DNA from 3 places in the Streptomyces sp. NPDC032745 genome. Region 2 is predicted to be linked to each of the others. Evidence: riboswitches for the same ligand, from Rfam matches in the RefSeq annotation. Region 2 holds a riboswitch; each other region holds the start of a gene.

Region 1 (6,483 bases), on a different contig from region 2:
ACCGGTCTGGCTCACCTCTTCGAGCACCTGATGTTCCAGGGCTCGGCGAGCGTACCCGGCAACGGCCACTTCGAGCTCGTCCAGGGTGCCGGGGGTTCGCTCAACGGCACGACCAGCTTCGAGCGGACCAACTATTTCGAGACCATGCCGGCCCACCAGCTGGAGCTCGCGCTCTGGCTCGAGGCGGACCGGATGGGCTCGCTGCTGGCGGCCCTGGACGACGAGTCCATGGAGAACCAGCGCGACGTCGTCAAGAACGAGCGCCGCCAGCGGTACGACAACGTCCCGTACGGCACGGCCTTCGAGAAGCTGACCGCCCTGGCGTACCCCGAGGGCCACCCGTACCACCACACCCCGATCGGCTCCATGGCCGACCTGGACGCGGCCTCCCTGGAGGACGCCCGCTCCTTCTTCCGTACGTACTACGCGCCCAACAACGCGGTGCTGTCGGTCGTCGGCGACATCGACCCCGAGCAGACGCTCGCCTGGATCGAGAAGTACTTCGGGACCATCCCCGGGCACGACGGCAAGCAGCCGCCGCGCGACGGCACGCTGCCCGAGATCATGGGCCGGGAGCTGCGCGAGGAGATCGTCGAGGAGGTCCCGGCCCGCGCGCTGATGGCCGCCTACCGGCTCCCGCACGACGGCACCCGCGAATGCGACGCCGCCGACGTGGCGCTGACCGTCCTGGGCGGCGGCGAGTCCTCCCGGCTGCACAACCGCCTGGTCCGCCGCGACCAGACGGCCGTGGCGGCCGGCTTCGGCATGCTGCGGCTGGCCGGCGCGCCCTCGCTGGGCTGGCTGGACGTGAAGACGTCCAGCGGGGTCGAGGTGCCCGACATCGAGGCGGCCGTCGACGAGGAGCTCGCGCGGTTCGCCGCCGAGGGCCCGACGGCCGAGGAGATGGAGCGCGCCCAGGCGCAGCTGGAGCGCGAGTGGCTGGACCGGCTGAGCACGGTGGCCGGCCGCGCCGACGAACTCTGCCGCTTCGCCGTACTGTTCGGCGACCCGCAGCTGGCGCTCAGCGCCGTCCAGCGGGTCCTCGACATCACCGCCGAGGAGGTGCAGGCCGTGGCCGCGGCCCGACTGCGCCCCGACAACCGCGCGGTGCTGGTGTACGAGCCGCTCCCGGCAGAGGCCGACGGGGCCGACGAGAACGACGAGAACGAGGGGGCGGAGCAGTGAGCGACACCGCAGCCGTCACGATGACCTTCCACCCGCAGCCGCAGGCCGGCCAGGCCCGCCCCTGGGCCTTCCCGGCGCCCGAGCGGGGCTCGCTGCCCAACGGGCTGACCCTGCTGCGCTGCCACCGCCCCGGCCAGCAGGTCGTCGCCGTCGAGGTCAACCTCGCCGCCCCGCTGGACGCCGAGCCCCAGGGCCTGGACGGCGTCGCGACCATCATGGCCCGCGCGCTCTCCGAGGGCACCGACAAGCACTCCGCCGAGGAGTTCGCGGCCGAGCTGGAGCGCTGCGGCGCCACGCTCGACGCGCACGCCGACCACCCGGGCGTGCGGGTCTCCCTGGAGGTGCCGGCCTCCCGGCTGGCCAAGGCGCTGGGCCTCCTCGCCGAGGCGCTGCGCGCGCCCGCCTTCGCCGACGCCGAGGTGGACCGCCTGGTGCGCAACCGCCTCGACGAGATCCCGCACGAGCTGGCCAACCCGCAGCGCCGCGCCGCCAAGGAACTCTCGAAGCAGCTCTTCCCGGCCACGCTGCGGATGTCCCGCCCGCGCCAGGGCACCGAGGAGACGGTCGCCCGGATCGACTCCGCGGCCGTGCGTGCCTTCTTCGAGACCCACGTACGCCCCGCCACCGCCACCGCGGTGGTCGTCGGCGACCTGACCGGCATCGACCTGGACGCCGTACTGGCGGACACCCTGGGCACCTGGACGGGCAACACCGCCGCTGCCCTCCCGGTGCCGCCGGTGACCGCCGACGACACCGGCCGCGTGGTCATCGTGGACCGGCCCGGCGCGGTCCAGACCCAGCTGCTGATCGGCCGGATCGGGGCGGACCGCCACGACCGGGTGTGGGCGGCCCAGGTGCTCGGCACGTACTGCCTGGGCGGCACCCTCACCTCGCGCCTGGACAAGGTGCTGCGCGAGGAGAAGGGCTACACGTACGGTGTGCGCGCCTTCGGCCAGGTGCTGCGCTCCACCGCCGACGGCAAGGGCGCCTCGATGCTCGCCATCAGCGGCTCCGTGGACACCCCCAACACGGGCCCGGCGCTCGACGACCTCTGGAAGGTGCTCCGCACCCTCGCGGAGGGCGGCCTGACCGATGCCGAACGGGACGTGGCGGTGCAGAACTTGGTGGGCGTGGCCCCGCTCAAGTTCGAGACGGCCGCAGCCGTCGCAGGCACGCTCGCCGACCAGGTCGAGCAGGAGCTCCCGGACGACTACCAGGCCCGGTTGTACGCGCAGCTGGCCCAAACGGGCACGGTGGAGGCGACTTCGGCCGTCCTGGCCGCCTTCCCGGTGGACCGCCTGGTCACCGTCCTGGTGGGCGACGCCTCGCAGATCGAGGCGCCGGTGCGGGCGCTCGGGATCGGCGAGGTCACCGTCGTCACCAACTGACGGACATCCCAAGGGCTCCGGTGGCTTGTCCACCGGGGCCCTTTTTGTCTGTTTAGCGGAGAGGTTGCTTGTATGTGGTGTGGCGTACGCAACAAAAAGGCGTGTCTGTTTGGCGATTGACTGATGATCCGCCTAGCGTCGGGCGTGCTGTCCGTCAGTTGTACGCGCCGCATCCGCGGCACCGGGCAGCGATCGCCGAGTCCCCGTCAGGCGCGAGCCTGGGGAGCCGGGGACCCACATGTGTCCCTGGGGTGAATCGGACCGCCTCGTCAGAGGGGGCCCGTAGGAGACCTTCCTGCTCCGAACCCGTCAGCTAACCCGGTAGGCGAGAAGGAAGGAAAGGATCAGCCCCTTCATGGCGTTTGGCAGTCGTGCCGCCGGTAAGCACCGTGGTTCCAGTCGTCTGAGCCGCAAGACCGCCGGCTACGCCGGCATAGCCGCCCTCGCCACCACCGGTGTCGTCGGCTCCCTCGCAGGCCCGGCGTTCGCCGCGTCGGACAAGGCCCCCTCCATGGAGGACACCGGCCTGAACGCCGTCGTGACGGCCGAGGACCTCCCGGTCCAGATCGAGGCCCAGGCCGAGGCCCAGGAGCACGCGGCAGAGGCCGCGGCCGCCAAGGCGAAGGCGGAGGCCGACGCGAAGGCGCGCGCCGCCGAGGCCAAGCAGAAGGCCGAGGAGAAGGCGAAGGCCGAGCGCGAGGCCGCCGAGCGCGCCGCCCGCGAGGAGGAGCGCAAGCGCCTCAACACCTTCGTCGCCCCCGTCGACGGCTCCTACATCAGCACCCAGTGGCACGCGGGCGGCGGCATGTGGTCCTCCGGCAGCCACACCGGCATCGACTTCCACGCGGCCTCCGGCACCTCGGTGCACGCGGTGGGCGCCGGAACCGTGGTCGAGGCCGGCTGGGGCGGCGCGTACGGCAACAACGTCGTCATCAAGCACAACGACGGCACCTACACCCAGTACGGCCACATGACCTCGCTGAGCGTCTCGGTGGGCGAGCAGGTCACCCCGGGCCAGCAGATCGGCCTGTCGGGCTCCACCGGCAACTCCAGCGGCCCGCACCTGCACTTCGAGGCCCGCACCGGCGCCCAGTACGGCTCGGACATCGACCCGGTCGCGTACCTGCGCAACCACGGCGTCGACGTCTGACCCGAAGCACTTCACCGAAGGCCCCGGCTCCCCGAGCCGGGGCCTTCGCGTTGTGGCCGCACGTGGCCGCATTGTGGCTGTAAATATTCGCGATTTCCGTCCGCGCTCGGAAAACATCGCGTGTTGCAATAGAGTCCCAGTACGATCCCAGCACGGTCGCGGCAATGACGTCGGCAGTCGGAAATAGGCGGAGGTCCGGACTTGCGTATTCCTGCGCACGCGGTATGCACGGCAATCCGCGACGACATCGTCTCCGGAGTCTTCGAGCCGGGCGGCCGGCTGACCGAGGAGCTGCTGGCCCGCCGGTACGGGGTCTCCCGCGTGCCGGTCCGCGAGGCACTGCGGACCCTGGAGTCCGAGGGCTTCGTCACCACCCGGCGGCATGCGGGAGCCTGCGTCGCCGAGCCCACCGAGCAGGAGGCGGCCGACCTCCTGGAACTGCGGATGCTGATCGAGCCGCTGGCCGCGGCCCGGGCCGCCCGCCGGCGCACCGAGGCCCACCTCAAGGTGCTGCGCGGGCTGGTCAGACTGGGCCAGGAGCGGGCCAGGCGGGGGCAGGGGGAGGACCTGCGGTCCCTGGGCGGCTGGTTCCACGAGACCCTCGCCCAGGCCTCCGGCAGCCCCGGGCTGATCGCGCTGCTCACGCAAATGCGGCACAAGGTCGCGTGGATGTACGCCGTGGAGGCGCCGGCCCGGCCCGTGGAGTCCTGGGCGGAGCACGGGGCGATCGTGGACGCGGTGGCGCGCGGGGACGCCGAGCGGGCGCGGGCGCTGACGGCGATCCACGCGGACCGGGCGGCCGGGGCGCACCGGCTGCGCGTGAGGACTTCGCAACATGCCGTAAACATGGCGGGCGGTCCGCATTAACAAATAGCGCGTATTAATGTGGGGGCGGCGTCCGAATTCGCGGCGCATTGGCGGCGCATTCGCGGTCACCCGGTGCGGGCGATGGAATTCCTGAAAACGACGAAGCCGCGGCCGCCGGAATTCCGGCGGCCGCGGCTTCGTCGCACGCCCGGGGGCGAACCCGAAGGGTCAGACGGTCTCGGGGAGCTCCTCGAGGCCCTCGGCGACCAGCTTCGCGAGGCGGTCCAGCGCCGCCTCGGCACCCTCGGCGTCGGACGCGAGGATGATCTCCTCGCCGCCCTGGGCGCCCAGGCCGAGCACCGCGAGCATGGACGCGGCGTTGACGGGGTTCCCGTCGGCCTTCGAGATGGTCACCGGGACGCCGGAAGCGGTCGTCGCGCGGACGAAGATCGAGGCGGGACGAGCGTGCAGGCCCTCGGCCCAGCCGACGTTGACGCGGCGCTCTGCCATGGTGATGCCCTTCAGGTTCTTACGGTTGTCTAGACCAGTCTCTCACGGCGCCTCGAATGCTCCGACCGACCTTCGGCTCGAATCCTCCGCGGTTCGACCTACCCCAGCTTGCACTCATTTGCCCCTGCTTGCCTCGCGCGCCGCGCAGGAGCTGTCCGGCCGGTCCTGGCCTTAAGATCGCCGCATGACCACCGCGTCGGACCCCTCGTACCCGGCCCACTGGGAAGCGGACGTCGTCCTGCGCGACGGCGGCACCGCCCGGATCAGGCCCATCACCACGGAGGACGCGGGCCGGCTGGTCAGCTTCTACGAGCAGGTCTCCGACGAGTCGAAGTACTACCGCTTCTTCGCGCCCTACCCCCGGCTGTCCGACCGCGACGTGCACCGCTTCACGCACCACGACTACGTGGACCGGGTCGGCCTCGCGGCGACCATCGGCGAGGAGTTCATCGGCACCGTCCGCTACGACCGGATCGGCCCCGACGGCCGGCCCGCCTCCGCCCCCGCCGACGAGGCCGAGGTGGCCTTCCTCGTCCAGGACGCCCACCAGGGCCGCGGGGTCGCCTCCGCGCTCCTCGAACACATCGGCGCGGTCGCCCGCGAGCGGGGCATCCGCCGGTTCGCGGCCGAGGTACTGCCCGCCAACGGCAAGATGATCAAGGTCTTCACCGACGCCGGCTACCAGCAGAAGCGCAGCTTCGAGGACGGCTCCGTCCACCTCACCCTCGACCTCGAACCCACCGCCGAATCCCTGGCCGTGCAGCGCGCCCGCGAGCAGCGCGCCGAGGCCCGCTCCGTGCAGCGGCTGCTCGCCCCCGGCTCGGTGGCGGTGATCGGAGTCAGCCGCTCCGGCGGGGGAGTCGGCGCGGCGGCCCTGCGGAACCTGCGCGACGGCGGCTTCCAAGGCCACCTCTACGCCGTGAACGAGGCCGTCACCACCGACCTGCTGGACGGCGTACGGGCCTACCGCGCGCTCGGCGACATCGACTCCCCGGTCGACCTCGCGGTGATCGCGATCCCCGCCGAGCGCGTCCCGGAGGCCGTGGCCGCGTGCGGCGAGCACGGGGTGCAGGGGCTGGTGGTGCTCTCCGCCGGTTACGGGGAGAGCGGTGCGGCCGGGCTCGACCGGCAGCGCGAACTGGTGCGCCAGGTGCGCTCGTACGGGATGCGGCTGATCGGGCCGAACGCGTACGGCGTGATCAACACCGCGCCGGAGGTCGGGCTCAACGCCTCCCTGACCCCGGCGCCCGCGCCGATCCGGGGCCGCATCGGGCTGTTCACCCAGTCCGGGGCGATCGGCATCTCGCTCCTGTCCGCACTGCTGCGGCGCGGCGAGGGCCTGTCGTCCTTCGTCTCGGCCGGCAACCGGGCGGACGTCTCCGGCAACGACATCCTGCAGTACTGGTACGAGGACGAGGCCACCGACGTCGCGCTGATGTACCT
Region 2 (6,483 bases):
GGGCGACGACCAGCGTACAGAGGACGAGCACCAGGAGCGCGGCCCGGCCGGTGAGCCGGCTGCGGCGGACCTGGCGGCGCGTCTGCGAGCGGTAGACGTGGGCTGCGGTCCGCTCGCCGAGCTGCTTGAGCCTGGTCGCGGTGGAGAAGGTGGAGAACCGATCCCGGTTCCCGGCCATTGATCCCGCCTCCCCTTGTACCCGGTGCGCACTACGCAATACGTCCCCGCACACGGTACGGGACCGAGTGCGGGGACGTACGGAAGCAAGAGCGTGGTTAACCCTTAGCCCTTGAAGCGCGGGAAGGCGGAGCGGCCCGCGTACACCGCGGCGTCGTCGAGGATCTCCTCGATGCGCAGCAGCTGGTTGTACTTGGCGACGCGGTCCGAGCGGGCCGGGGCGCCGGTCTTGATCTGACCGCAGTTCACGGCGACGGCGAGGTCGGCGATGGTGACGTCCTCGGTCTCACCGGAGCGGTGGGACATCATGCACTTGAAGCCGTTGCGCTGGGCCATCTCGACGGCGTCGAGGGTCTCGGTCAGCGAACCGATCTGGTTCACCTTGACGAGCAGGGCGTTCGCGGAGCCCTCCTCGATACCGCGGGCCAGGCGCTCGGGGTTGGTGACGAAGAGGTCGTCGCCGACGATCTGGACCTTGGCGCCGAGGCGGTCGGTGATGACCTTCCAGCCGGCCCAGTCGTCCTCGTAGAGCGGGTCCTCGATGGAGACGAGCGGGTACGCGGAGACGAGCTCCTCGTAGTACTCGGTCATCTCGGCGGCCGAGCGGGACTGGCCCTCGAACTCGTACTTGCCGTCCTTGTAGAACTCGGACGCGGCGACGTCGAGCGCGAGCGCGATGTCCTTGCCCGGGGTGTAGCCGGCCTGCTTGATGGCCTCGACGATGAGGTCGAGCGCGGCGCGGTTGGACTCCAGGTTCGGGGCGAAGCCGCCCTCGTCGCCCAGGCCGGTGGAGAGGCCCTTGGTGTGCAGGACCTTCTTGAGGGTGTGGTAGACCTCGGCACCCCAGCGCAGGGCCTCGGAGAAGGACTCCGCGCCGATCGGGGCGATCATGAACTCCTGGATGTCCACGTTGGAGTCGGCGTGCGACCCACCGTTGAGGATGTTCATCATCGGAACGGGCAGCAGGTGCGCGTTCGGGCCGCCGAGGTAGCGGAAGAGCGGGAGGTCCGAGGCCTCGGACGCGGCGTGCGCGACGGCGAGGGACACGCCGAGGATGGCGTTGGCGCCGAGCGAGCCCTTGTTGTCGGTGGCGTCCAGGTCGAACATGGCCTGGTCGATCAGGCGCTGCTCGGTGGCGTCGTAGCCGACGAGCTCCGGGCCGATCTGCTCGATGACCGCGAGGACGGCCTTCTCGACACCCTTGCCCATGTAACGGTTGGGGTCACCGTCACGGAGCTCAATGGCCTCGAAGGCACCGGTGGAGGCGCCGGACGGAACTGCAGCACGGCCGGTGCTGCCATCGTCGAGGCCCACCTCGACCTCGACCGTGGGGTTGCCTCGGGAGTCCAGGATTTCCCGGGCTACGACGACGTCGATGGACGGCACGAGCATCTCCTTCTGGGATGTGACGCTGGGTGTGCGGTGGCATGTCAGGCCGTGGGACGGCCTCGCCGACTAGAGCCTAACCGGCTCCGGGCACTGGGCCGGCCGACCGCCCGCCTCCTGGGACGAAAAAGGGCCCGAATACCCGCCTTCCGGTACATAGGACTCCTGACCACCGGCGTCCCGGCCGGACAAAACGCCGCCGCCCGGCGCGTGGGGGGAAGACGCGCCGGGCGGTGGGGATGCTGCGTGTTGTGCTCGGTGCCGCAGTTGTTACGGCAGGGTTCAGCTGAGCTTCAGCTTCTGACCCGGGAAGATCAGGTCGGCGTCCGAGACGATGTCCTTGTTGAGCTCGAAGAGCTTCTCCCAGCCGCCCTTGACGCCGTTGGCCTCGGCGATGGTGCCCAGGGTGTCGCCGGGCTTGACCTCGTACGAGCCGTTGCCGGTCTTCGGGGCCGGGGCCTCGGAGCGCTCGGAGCGGGTCGTCGGAGCCTCGGAGCGCTTCGTCTCCTTCTTCGGCTCGGTCTTCTTCGGCTGGGTCTTCTTGGTCTCGGTCTTCTGCTCCGTCTTCTTCGGGGTGTCGGTCGTACCACCGCCGGTGTAAGAGGAGTTGGAGAGGCCGACGCCGCAGGACGGCCACGCGCCCTTGCCCTGGCCCTTGAGGACCTTCTCGGCGACGGCTATCTGCTGCGACTTGGAGGCCTGGTTGGCCTGCGCGGCGTACGCCTTGCCGCCGTACGCGGCCCAGGTGGAGGACGAGAACTGCAGGCCGCCGTAGTAGCCGTTGCCCGTGTTGATGGACCAGTTGCCGCCGGACTCGCACTGCGCGACGCGGTCCCACTCGGTGGCGGTGGCGGCGGAGGCCGAGCCGGCCGCCATCAGCGGGGCGGCGACGGCGACGCCGGTGACGCCGGCGAGCGTGACGATGCGGGCGGCCTTGGAGGCGCGGCGGTGCTTGCCCTTGCCGGAAAGCAGCATGGAGTTCTCCTCACCGACGCCTGCGAGGTGAGCTGTCGGGTTCGGGCGGATGAGTGCCCGGCCGTGCGACGTGGCGCACGACTTAACCCCTAGCCGTTTCCGTGACCGTCTCTCAACGGCCGGTCCCGGCGCCTACCTTGGTTCCCCCGCTCCTGCCTTCGGCGCTTGACGCGACGACTGTTCCCTCCGGCCGCCGGCAGGATTCGGCGATGCGGTCGAAGGAGCCCGCGGTGGCGGGCGACTCAGAAGGTAGGCAGGTCTCTCCCCGATGTTCAACGAGGAACACCGGGGAGAAACGGCCCCTACTTGCGCTCCCTTTACTGCCGTTTGCGCAGGTGAGGACGGGGTTTGCGGAAGGCTCCAGGCGGGACACGCCAGTTGACCGGAAGAGACACATGTCTCACTTGCAGATAACGGACATTCAGCTCTTTCCGGGTGTCCGAAGTGCCGCTATTCCTAGCTTAGATCCAGGTTCTGGCCGGGCTTGATCAGATCGGCGTCATTGCCGATGACCTGCTCGTTGGCCTGGTAGAGCGCGTTCCAGCCGCCCTTGACCTTCTTGGCAGACGCGATGGTGGCCAGGCTGTCGCCCGCCTGGACGGTGTACGAGGGCGCCGACGCCCCCTCAGATGCGGCGGTCAGCTCGAGGGCTGGCGTACCACGGTGCTTGCCGGTGCCGGAGGTGTCCGGGATGGCACTCGGGTCGGTGGAGGCGCCCGGGGTACCCGGGGCCGCGGGGGCGCCGGGGTCGGCCGGGGTGACCGGAGCAGTCGGGTCCGCCGGGTTCCCGGGCGTGGTCGGGCTCCCCGGGGTCGTCGGCGCGGTGGGCGTCGTCGGGGCCGTGGGGGTACCCGGGTTCGCGGTCGGGTCGCCCGGGAGCCCCGGGACGGTCGGCGACGTGGACGGCACGTCCGGGTCGGGCATGACGGGCAGTCCGCTGTTCGGTGCGAGCGGCGCCGGCGGGAGCGTGAAGACCGGCGTGGGGGCCTGGGTCGGGGCGCCGAAGTCCCTCGCCTTGGCGCCGGAACCGCCGGCCGGGACCGAGTCGTCGGGGCGCGAGGCGCTCGGGGCGACGGGGCCGAGCGTGCCGGGCAGGCCCGGGTCCACGGCCGCGGCGGGGGCCTGCTGGGTCAGCCCGGCCGACTCCGAGCACTGCCCCCACGCCCGGGGGCCCTGGGTGCCCAGGACCCGCTCGGCGACGGCGATCTGCTGCGAACGGCTGGCGAGGTCGGGGCGCTCGGCGAAGTCGAGGCCACCCGAGGAGTTCCACTGCTCCTGCGTGAACGAAAGTCCGCCGTACGACCCGCTGCCGGAGTTGGCGCTCCAGGAGCCGCCGCTCTCGCACTCGGCGACCTTGTCCCACGTGGAGGTGTCCGCCGCGCTCGCGCCGGTGGCGGCGAGGAGTGGCAGGGCCAAGGCGGAACCGGTGACTCCGGCGGTGACGACTATCGCGGGTACCTGGCGGGGGCGTCTGTGGCGGCCGTTCCCGGAACGCATGAGCTGCACCTTTCGCATAACGACTGGGTAACGGCAGAACCTAGCCGTCTTAGCACGTCAGTAACAACTCCTGGCGGGGGCTGACTTACGGTCAGGGACCCTTCAGATGTTTCGAGCTGTGAACCTGACGGGAAGAGTGCGCAGGCCACGCATGATCAGACCCCCGCGCCAGCGAAGCTCGTTGGGCGGAACAGCGAGTTCCAGATCTGGCAGACGCGTCAGCAAAGTCGCAAGCGCCGTCTGCCCTTCAAGTCGTGCGAGCGGAGCACCCAGGCAGTAGTGGATGCCGTGCCCGTATCCGAGGTGCTGGTTGTCACTGCGGGAGAGGTCGAGGGTGTCCGGATCGGCGAACCGCTCGGGGTCCCGGTCGGCCGCGGCGAGGACGACGAGCACCGGATCGCCGGCTGCGATCTCCTGGCCCCCGAGGGTCAGCGGCTCGGTGGCGAACCGCCAGGTGGCCAGCTCCACGGGACCGTCGTAGCGGAGCAGCTCCTCGATGCCGGTCTCCAGCAGGCCGCTCTCCCCGGCGGCGAGGGAGTCCTGGAGGCGGGTGCGCTGATCCGGGTTCATGAATAGGGCATGCACCCCGTTTCCGATCAGATTGACCGTGGTCTCGAAGCCCGCGAACAGGAGGATGAAGGCCATCGCCGTGGCCTCGGCCTCCGTCAGGTGGTCCCCGTGGTCACTCGCGCGGATCAGGTCGGAGATGAGGTCATTGCCCAGATCGTCCCTTTTACGGTGGATGAGTTCACCGAGATAGGTCCGCATCTGCTTCACGGAGCGGGCGACCCCGCCGCGCGGGCCGCCGCCGTGCCGGATCATCATCCCGGCCCAGTCACGGAAGTCGTCCTGGTCCTCGCGCGGTACGCCGAGCATCTCGCAGATGGCATAGATGGGGAGCGGGAAGGCGAACTCGTGGATGAGGTCCGCTTCCCCCTCGCCCGCGTCCCCCGCCTTTTCAACGATCTTGTCGATGAGGTGGTCGGTCAGCTCCTGCACCCGCGGGGTGAACTCGGCCACCCTGCGCGGGGTGAACGCCTTCGACACCAGCCGCCGCAACCGGGTGTGGTCCGGCGGGTCGATGTTGAGCAGATGCGTCATCAGCTCCGCCTTGCGCTCCCCCGGGATCCCGGTCTTGCCCTTGGCGTGCGCCGGCTCCGCGTGGTGCGCCGGGTTCTTGCTGAGCCGCTGGTCCGCGAGGGCCTGCCGGGCGTCGGCGTACCGGGTGACCAGCCAGGCCTCGACCCCGCTGGGGAGTTTGGTGCGGTGCACCGGGGAGTGCTCGCGCAGCCAGGCGTACGCCGGGTACGGATCGGTCGCGAACTCCCAGTCGAACAGGGTCGGGCCCTGGGGAGGAGTGCTGTCTGCGGGGGCTGCGGAGGTCGGCTCGTGCACCCGCTGACCGTATCCCGCGGGCCGGCCGGTATCCCATATGGGTCGTTCGCCGCGGCTGTCCGTAGATCTGCCATCGCTTGACCTCGCGTTCCCCGGCCCTCCTACTTTCGGTTCTGTGGATGCGAGGATCTTGAAGAGCAGTTTCGCGGTGGTGGAGAGAAGGGCCGAGCACGCGGTCAAGTACTTCTACTCCCACCTCTTCTGGCACAACCCCGGGATCCGAGAACTCTTCCCGGCCTCCGCCGAGGACATGGAACGCCAGCGCGACCGGCTCTTCGCCGCGCTGACCCACGTGGTCGCCCACCTCGACGACGAGGGCCTCCTCCCCTATCTCCACGACCTCGGCCGCGACCACCGCAAGTTCCTCGCCAGGCCCGAGCACTACGCGGCCGTCGGCTCCAGCCTGCTCGCCGCGCTCGCCCGGACCTCCGGCGAGGCGTGGACCCCGGGCGTGGAGAAGGCCTGGTCCGAGGCGTACCAGGTGATCGCCGACGCCATGATGGAAGGGGCCGCTTCGAGCGAGGACCCGCCGTGGTGGGACGCCGAGATCGTGCGCCACCTCCAGTACGGGGAGGACATAGGGGTGCTGACCCTGCTCCCGCACACCTCCTTCCCCTATCTCCCCGGCCAGTACGTGAGCGTGAGCAGCGAGCGGGTCCCGACGACCTGGCGCACGTACTCCATAGGCAACGCCCCGCGCCCGGACGGCACCCTCGACCTGCACGTCAGCCGCATCGAGCACGGCCGGCTCAGCACCGCCCTGGTCCGCGAGGCCCGGCCCGGCGAGATGCTGCGGCTCGGCGCGGCCGGCGGGCAGCTGACCTTCCGCCGCGCCGACCGGCCCGTCAGCCTCATCGCGGCGGGCACCGGCTGGGCACCGATCCGGGCCATGCTCGAGGAGCTCGCCGGGCGGCCGCCCGATCAGGACGTACGGCTCTTCGTCGTCGCCCGGGACGCCGCCCACCTCTACGACCGGCCGCTGATCGACGCGTACGCGGCCGCCTTCGGCTGGCTCGGCGTCACCTACATCACGCCCGCCCCCGGGCAGCACCG
Region 3 (6,483 bases), on a different contig from region 2:
GAACTGATCGAGGAGACCGACTGGAGCAAGTACGGCCGCGGAAAGGACCCGCGCTGCGCGAATTGCATGGCGCACTGCGGCTACGAGCCCACCGCCGTCCTCGCCACCATGGGCTCCCTCAAGGAGTCCCTGCGCGCGGCCCGGGAGACGGTCTCGGGGAACCGGGAGAAGCAGTGACCGGCTTCGACCTCCGCGCCCTGCTGGACGAGCGGGGCGGGGAACGGTACGAGCTGCACACCAAGCACCTCAACCACCAGCTGCCCCGGATGCTGCACACGATCGGCTTCGACAAGGTCTACGTACGGGCCGAGGGCGCGCACTTCTGGGACGCCGACGGCAACGACTACCTGGACATGCTGGCCGGGTTCGGAGTGATGGGCCTGGGCCGCCACCACCCGGTGGTCCGCCAGGCCCTGCACGACGTCCTGGACGCACAGCTCGCCGATCTGACCCGCTTCGACTGCCAGCCGCTGCCCGGGCTGCTGGCGGAGAAGCTGCTCTCCCACAGCCCGCACCTGGACCGGGTCTTCTTCGGCAACAGCGGCACCGAGGCCGTGGAGACCGCCCTGAAGTTCGCCCGGTACGCCACCGGGCGGACGAGGGTTCTCTACTGCGACCACGCCTTCCACGGCCTGACCGCGGGTTCGCTCTCGGTCAACGGGGAGGGCGGGTTCCGGGACGGCTTCGCGCCGCTGCTGCCCGATACGAAGATCGCCCTCGGGGACCTGGCAGCCCTGGAGCGGGAGCTGAAGCGGGGCGACGTCGCCGCCTTCGTCGTCGAGCCGGTCCAGGGCAAGGGCGTGCTCGCGGCCCCGCCCGGGTTCCTGCTCGCAGCGCAGGAGCTGCTGCACCGGCACAAGGCGTTGCTGATCGCCGACGAGGTGCAGACGGGCCTCGGCCGGACCGGCGATTTCTACGCGTACCAGCACGAGCCGGGCGTGGAGCCGGACCTGGTGTGCGTGGCCAAGGCACTGTCGGGCGGCTACGTGCCGGTCGGCGCGACCCTGGGCAAGGACTGGATCTTCAAAAAGGTCTATTCGTCCATGGACCGGGTGCTGGTGCACTCCGCCAGCTTCGGATCCAACGCGCAGGCGATGGCGGCCGGGCTGGCCGTGCTCTGCGTCATGGAGGACGAGTCGGTGGTCGCGAACGCCCGCGCGATGGGCGACCTGCTGCGCGGGCGGCTCGCGGCGCTCGTGGACGAGTACGAGCTGCTCCACGAGGTGCGGGGGCGCGGCCTCATGATCGGGATCGAGTTCGGGCGGCCGTCCTCGCTGGGGCTGCGCAGCCGGTGGACCATGCTCCAGGCGGCCCGCAAGGGGCTCTTCGCCCAGATGGTCGTGGTGCCGCTGCTGCAGAAGCACCGGATCCTGACGCAGGTCTCCGGCGACCATCTGGAGGTCATCAAGCTCATCCCGCCGCTGATCGTGGACGAGCGGGACGTCGACCGGTTCGTCGGCGCCTTCCGCGCGGTCATGGACGAGGCGCACGGCGGAGGCGCTCTGATGTGGGACTTCGGCAGGACGCTGGTGAAGCAGGCCGTCGGCGGCGGCTGACGGCCTGCTCCGCTGCCCGGTTTCCCGGCCGGGCCGTCGGTCGGGTCATCGCCGGGTCATCGGTCGAGCAGCTGCTCCCGCAGCCGGTCGAGGGTCTCGGGCGTGAGTCCGAGGCCCTCGGCGAGGTACCGGTCGACCCCGCCCCAGTGCTCGTCGATGGTGTCGAAGGCGGCCGTCAGGTACTCGGCGCGGGCGTCGAAGAGCGGGGAGAGCAGCTCCATCACCTCGGGGGAGCGGGCCTCGGGGGCGTCACTGGTACGGCGCACCCGGTAGCGGCGGTGCGGGGCGTTGGACTCCAGGTAGTCCGCCACGATCGCCTCGCGCTCGACGCCGAGCGCGAGCAGGGTGACGGCGATCGACAGGCCGGCCCGGTCCTTGCCGGCCGCGCAGTGCATGAGCGCCGGAACGCTGTCCTCGGCGAGGGCGCGCACGACCCGGCCGTGCTCGGCGGTGCGGTGCTTGACCATCGAACGGTACGAGTTGGCCATCCGGGCGGCTCCCTTCCCCTCGCCCAGGATTCCGCGGAGCTGCTCGAGATCGCCCCCGCGGACCATCTTCCAGAATTCCTTGCCGTCGGCCGGATCCGAAAGCGGGATGTTGACGTTCCGCACGCCGGGAAGCTCGACGTCGGGTCCCTCGAGGGCGTGGTCGGCGCCGTTGCGGAAGTCGAAAATCGTGTGGAGGCCGAGCGACGCGAGGAATTCTGCGTCGGTTTCGGTGGCATGTGCCAGATGTCCGCTACGGAACAGTTTTCCTGGCTTGACCCTCAGTCCGTCGGTGGTCGGAAGGCCGCCCACATCGCGGAAGTTGCGCACTCCGGCCAGCTCCGGCTCCGGTACGGGCTCCGTCCGCGGGGGCTGGGGTATCTGCTGGGTCACGGGAACTCCTCCGCGTCGTCGTGGGATGTCCGAATTACGCTACTTGGGGCCAACTTGCCATAACCGGAGGCGAGATCGGGTGCAGCCCCGTGAGCCAGATCATACGGTGACCGTGAGTGCCTGATCGTCGAAGTCGAAAGGCCCGGCCGGGGCGGTTGTTGGCGGCGGGGAATGGACGGAGGGTGACCGGAATTCCGCCGAACTCCCCGGCCTGTGAATCCGTCAGGAAATTCGTGGCTTGTTCCGTGCGGCTGAACTCGATTACCTTCGCGATCGATCCGGATGGACCGCCGAATCCTGCCGCCGTCCGGAAACCGCACCCGACTATTCACGCGCGCGGCAGGAGCGGGGGAACCAGGTAAGCCGCTGTTCCCGATCTTTGTATCGGCGCAGCTCGGGGTGAAGCCGTACATGCTCCGTTCATGTACGGCCGGACATCTCCAGTCCGAACCCGACAGCTCACCTCGCAGGCGACGGAGAGGAATTCGCCATGCCTGCAAAGGGTAAGCACCGCCGTCCCAAGTCCCGTTCCGTGGCGCGCGGCTTCGCCGTGGCAGGCACCGGTGGTGCGGCCCTCGCGCTGCCGCTGCTGGGTGCCGCCGGCGCCCACGCGGTCGCCGCCCCCGCCACGGCTCCCGTGCAGGCCCCGCAGGTTCCGGTGGCGCTGCAGGCCGCGCCCGCCGCTGCCGCGCAGTCCGCGCCGGCCGTCTACACGGTCGTGCCGGGCGACTACCTCTCCAAGATCGCCCAGGACCGCCACCTCTCGGGCGGCTGGCAGCAGCTGTACGCCGACAACCGCGAGGCCGTCGGCACCGACCCGTCGCTGATCCACCCCGGGCTGAAGCTGACCCTCGGTGCGCGGGGCGGGGCGGCTCCGGCTGCGCAGGCTCCGGCCGAGGAGTCCGCTCCGGCCCCGGCGAAGAAGTCCTCGGCCTCGGACGGCAAGGGCTCCTCGGACGCCGCGCCGGCCCCCGCCGCCCCCGCGGCCGCAGCCGCCGCCGCGCCCGCCAAGAAGAGCACCGCCGCCAAGTCCTCCGCCGGTACGGTCACCGCCGCCGGCTTCGTCGCCCCCGTCGGCGGCGGGATCTCGACCCAGTACAAGACCCCCGGAGCCATGTGGTCCAGCGGCTACCACACCGGTGTCGACTTCATCGCGAGCTCCGGCACCACCGTCCGGGCCGTGGGCGCGGGCACCGTGGTCTCCGCCGGCTGGGCCGGCGCGTACGGCAACGAGGTCGTCATCCGGCACGCGGACGGCAAGTACTCCCAGTACGGCCACCTGTCCCAGCTCTCCGTCTCGGCCGGCCAGAGCGTCACCGGCGGCCAGACCATCGGCCTCTCCGGCTCCACCGGCAACTCGACCGGCCCGCACCTGCACTTCGAGATCCGCACCGGACCGTCCTACGGCTCGGACATCGACCCGCTGGCCTACCTCCGCACCAAGGGCGTGAGCATCTGACGGCTCCCGCCGTCGGAGCGAGGCAACCGGACTCGTGGGGCCGGGACCCGAGGGGGGTCCCGGCCCCACGCCTTGTTATTCCGTACCGACCAGGTGGTATAGATCACGGTCCGTCAACCCCTTCCTACGGTGGCGTAGGTCACGTGCCGGGGTGAAGGATGTGTTCTCGTGGCAGCGACGAAGACGACACTCAAGACCATCGGCTCGTACGCGGCGATCGGGGACAGCTTCACCGAGGGTGTGGGGGACCCGGGGCCCGGGGAGACCTTTCTCGGCTGGGCGGACCGGCTGGCCGTACTCCTGGCCGATCAGCGCGAGGAACATGAATTCCGGTACGCGAACCTGGCCGTGCGGGGGCGCCTCCTCGACCAGATCGTGGCCGAACAGGTCCCCCGGGCCAAGGAGCTCGCACCGGACCTGGTGAGCTTCTGCGCCGGCGGCAACGACATCATCCGGCCCGGCAGCGACCCCGACGACGTGGCGGAGCGGTTCGAGGCGGCCGTGGCCGACCTCACCGGAGCCGTCGGCCACGTCATGATCACCACCGGCTTCGACACCCGCGGCGTGCCGGTCCTCAAGCACCTCCGGGGCAAGGTGGCCACGTACAGCGCCCATGTGCGCGCCATCGCCGACCGCTACGACTGCCCGGTGCTCGACCTCTGGTCGCTGAAGTCCGTACAGGACCGGCGTGCTTGGGACGACGACCGGCTGCACCTCTCGCCCGAGGGGCACACCCGGGTCGCGCTGCGCGCCGCCCAGGTGCTGGGGTTCGAGGTGCCGGCCGACCCCGACCAGCCCTGGCCGCCGCAACAGCCGCGCGGCTCGGTGGACGTGACCCGGGACAACATCCAGTGGGCGCGGGAGTACCTGGTGCCGTGGATCGGGCGGCGGCTGCGCGGGGAGTCCTCCGGGGACCACGTGGAGGCGAAGCGTCCGGACCTGCTGCCGCTCTAGCCCGGCGCAGGAGGGGCGGGGCGCCGGAGCAGCGGGGTGGCCGGGTAGCCGAGCAGGGGAAGGGGACGGGGGCAGGAGGACGGGGACGCGCGGCGGAATCCTTCGGGGCCGGTGCGCGTTGGCATGGTGATAGACCGGAAACCAGTACGGCCCTTCACGCCCATCCGTCCCACCTCCCAGGAGGCGCTTTGACCGGCTCCCGTCCCCTGCGTCCACGGCTGCGTGCCCTGCGGCCCGAAGCCTTCGGCGCGGATCCGTCCGGCGCGCGGCTGGAGCGGATCCACCGCTCGCCGAACTTCGCCGACGGTGTTTTCCAGAACCCGGTCGGGGCCCGGACCAGGCCTTCCGGCTCCATGATGGAGTTCGCCAAGATCTACTTCCACAAGGAGCAGCGGATCCGGCGGAACCCCGGAGCTCCCATCCCGGTCTACCCGACGACCCTCGCCGAGCTGGCGAAGCCGCCGGTCAGCGGATTGCGCCTGACCTGGATGGGGCACTCCGGCGTACTCGCGGAGATCGACGGGCGGCGGGTGCTGTTCGACCCGGTGTGGGGCGAGCGGTGCTCTCCCTTCCCGTTCGCCGGGCCCAAGCGGCTGCACCCCGTACCCGTACCGCTGGCCTCGCTGGGGCCGGTCGACGTCGTGGTGATCTCGCACGACCACTACGACCACCTCGACCTGCCGACCATCAAGGAGCTGGCCGGTACGGACACGGTCTTCGCCGTCCCGCTCGGGGTGGGCGCCCACCTGGAGCGCTGGGGGGTGTCGCCGGACCGGCTGCGGGAGCTCGACTGGAACGAGGGCACCAAGATCGCGGGGCTCTCGCTGACGGCCACGCCGGCCCGGCACTTCTGCGGGCGCGGCCTGCGCAACCAGCAGAACACCCTGTGGGCCTCCTGGGTCGTCGCGGGCGAGGAACACCGGATCTTCCACAGCGGCGACACCGGCTACTTCCCCGGGTTCGGGGAGATCGGCGCCGAGCACGGCCCCTTCGACGCCACGATGATCCAGATCGGTGCGTACTCGGAGTACTGGCCCGACATCCACATGACCCCCGAGGAGGGCATGCGCGCCCACCTCGACCTCCAGGGCGGGATCCCGCACGGCACGATGCTGCCGATCCACTGGGGCACCTTCAACCTGGCCCCGCACCCGTGGGACGAGCCCGGCGAGGGCACCGTGACCGCCGCCCAGGCCACCGGGGCGGCGATCGCGCTGCCGATCCCGGGCCAGCCGTTCGAACCGGGCGACGCGGATGCCCCGAGCGAGCCGTGGTGGCGCCCGTTCGTGGCGTCCGCCCCGCCCGTGCCCGCCACACCGTCCCGCCCGGTCGCGACCGCGCGGCCGCCGGCCGTGGCGCACGGGGAACCGGAGGCCGTCGGCTCGTAAGAGCAGCTCCGGAGCAGCGTCGGCCCGGGGGGTGTGCGTCGCGCACGGCGGCTGCGAACGTGCGCCCCCGGCGGATTCGGGCTGTCGTACGAGCGCTCCGCCGGGAGCGGGAAGCAGCCCGGTCAAGTTCCCCAACTGGCTGTCAGGGGCGGGATCGTGCGGTCTAGCGTGGGTATCCGGTGATCAACACCGGGCCCCGGAACCACGTGGGGCCCGGGCCCCACGTAGAGGACGCCGATGTCCGGACT

What was found. A riboswitch is a leader RNA that binds a small molecule or an ion and turns the genes downstream of it on or off. The one in region 2 is predicted to bind cyclic di-AMP.
Region 1: another riboswitch for cyclic di-AMP. It lies ahead of ACZ5WG_RS28365 (M23 family metallopeptidase); the one in region 2 lies ahead of ACZ5WG_RS18900 (transglycosylase family protein).
Region 3: another riboswitch for cyclic di-AMP. It lies ahead of ACZ5WG_RS20200 (LysM peptidoglycan-binding domain-containing M23 family metallopeptidase); the one in region 2 lies ahead of ACZ5WG_RS18900 (transglycosylase family protein).

What each region holds. Positions count from the first base shown of each region.
Region 1 covers NZ_JBVING010000012.1:154,617-161,099, forward strand. Annotated here, with positions in the region: gene ACZ5WG_RS28355 (M16 family metallopeptidase) at 1-1,185, shown strand, start outside; gene ACZ5WG_RS28360 (M16 family metallopeptidase) at 1,206-2,573, shown strand; cyclic di-AMP (ydaO/yuaA leader) riboswitch at 2,757-2,915, shown strand; gene ACZ5WG_RS28365 (M23 family metallopeptidase) at 2,929-3,723, shown strand; gene ACZ5WG_RS28370 (GntR family transcriptional regulator) at 3,925-4,590, shown strand; gene ACZ5WG_RS28375 (HPr family phosphocarrier protein) at 4,759-5,040, opposite strand; gene ACZ5WG_RS28380 (bifunctional acetate--CoA ligase family protein/GNAT family N-acetyltransferase) at 5,225-6,483, shown strand, end outside.
Region 2 covers NZ_JBVING010000006.1:404,504-410,986, reverse strand. Annotated here, with positions in the region: gene ACZ5WG_RS18910 (FtsB family cell division protein) at 1-178, opposite strand, end outside; gene eno (phosphopyruvate hydratase) at 283-1,569, opposite strand; gene ACZ5WG_RS18900 (transglycosylase family protein) at 1,846-2,538, opposite strand; cyclic di-AMP (ydaO/yuaA leader) riboswitch at 2,541-2,712, opposite strand; gene ACZ5WG_RS18895 (LysM peptidoglycan-binding domain-containing protein) at 2,995-4,035, opposite strand; gene ACZ5WG_RS18890 (cytochrome P450 family protein) at 4,138-5,430, opposite strand; gene ACZ5WG_RS18885 (globin domain-containing protein) at 5,561-6,483, shown strand, end outside.
Region 3 covers NZ_JBVING010000007.1:231,662-238,144, reverse strand. Annotated here, with positions in the region: gene hpnH (adenosyl-hopene transferase HpnH) at 1-177, shown strand, start outside; gene ACZ5WG_RS20210 (aspartate aminotransferase family protein) at 174-1,556, shown strand; gene ACZ5WG_RS20205 (tyrosine-protein phosphatase) at 1,613-2,434, opposite strand; cyclic di-AMP (ydaO/yuaA leader) riboswitch at 2,746-2,922, shown strand; gene ACZ5WG_RS20200 (LysM peptidoglycan-binding domain-containing M23 family metallopeptidase) at 2,925-3,893, shown strand; gene ACZ5WG_RS20195 (SGNH/GDSL hydrolase family protein) at 4,062-4,847, shown strand; gene ACZ5WG_RS20190 (MBL fold metallo-hydrolase) at 5,036-6,235, shown strand; gene ACZ5WG_RS20185 (sensor histidine kinase) at 6,473-6,483, shown strand, end outside.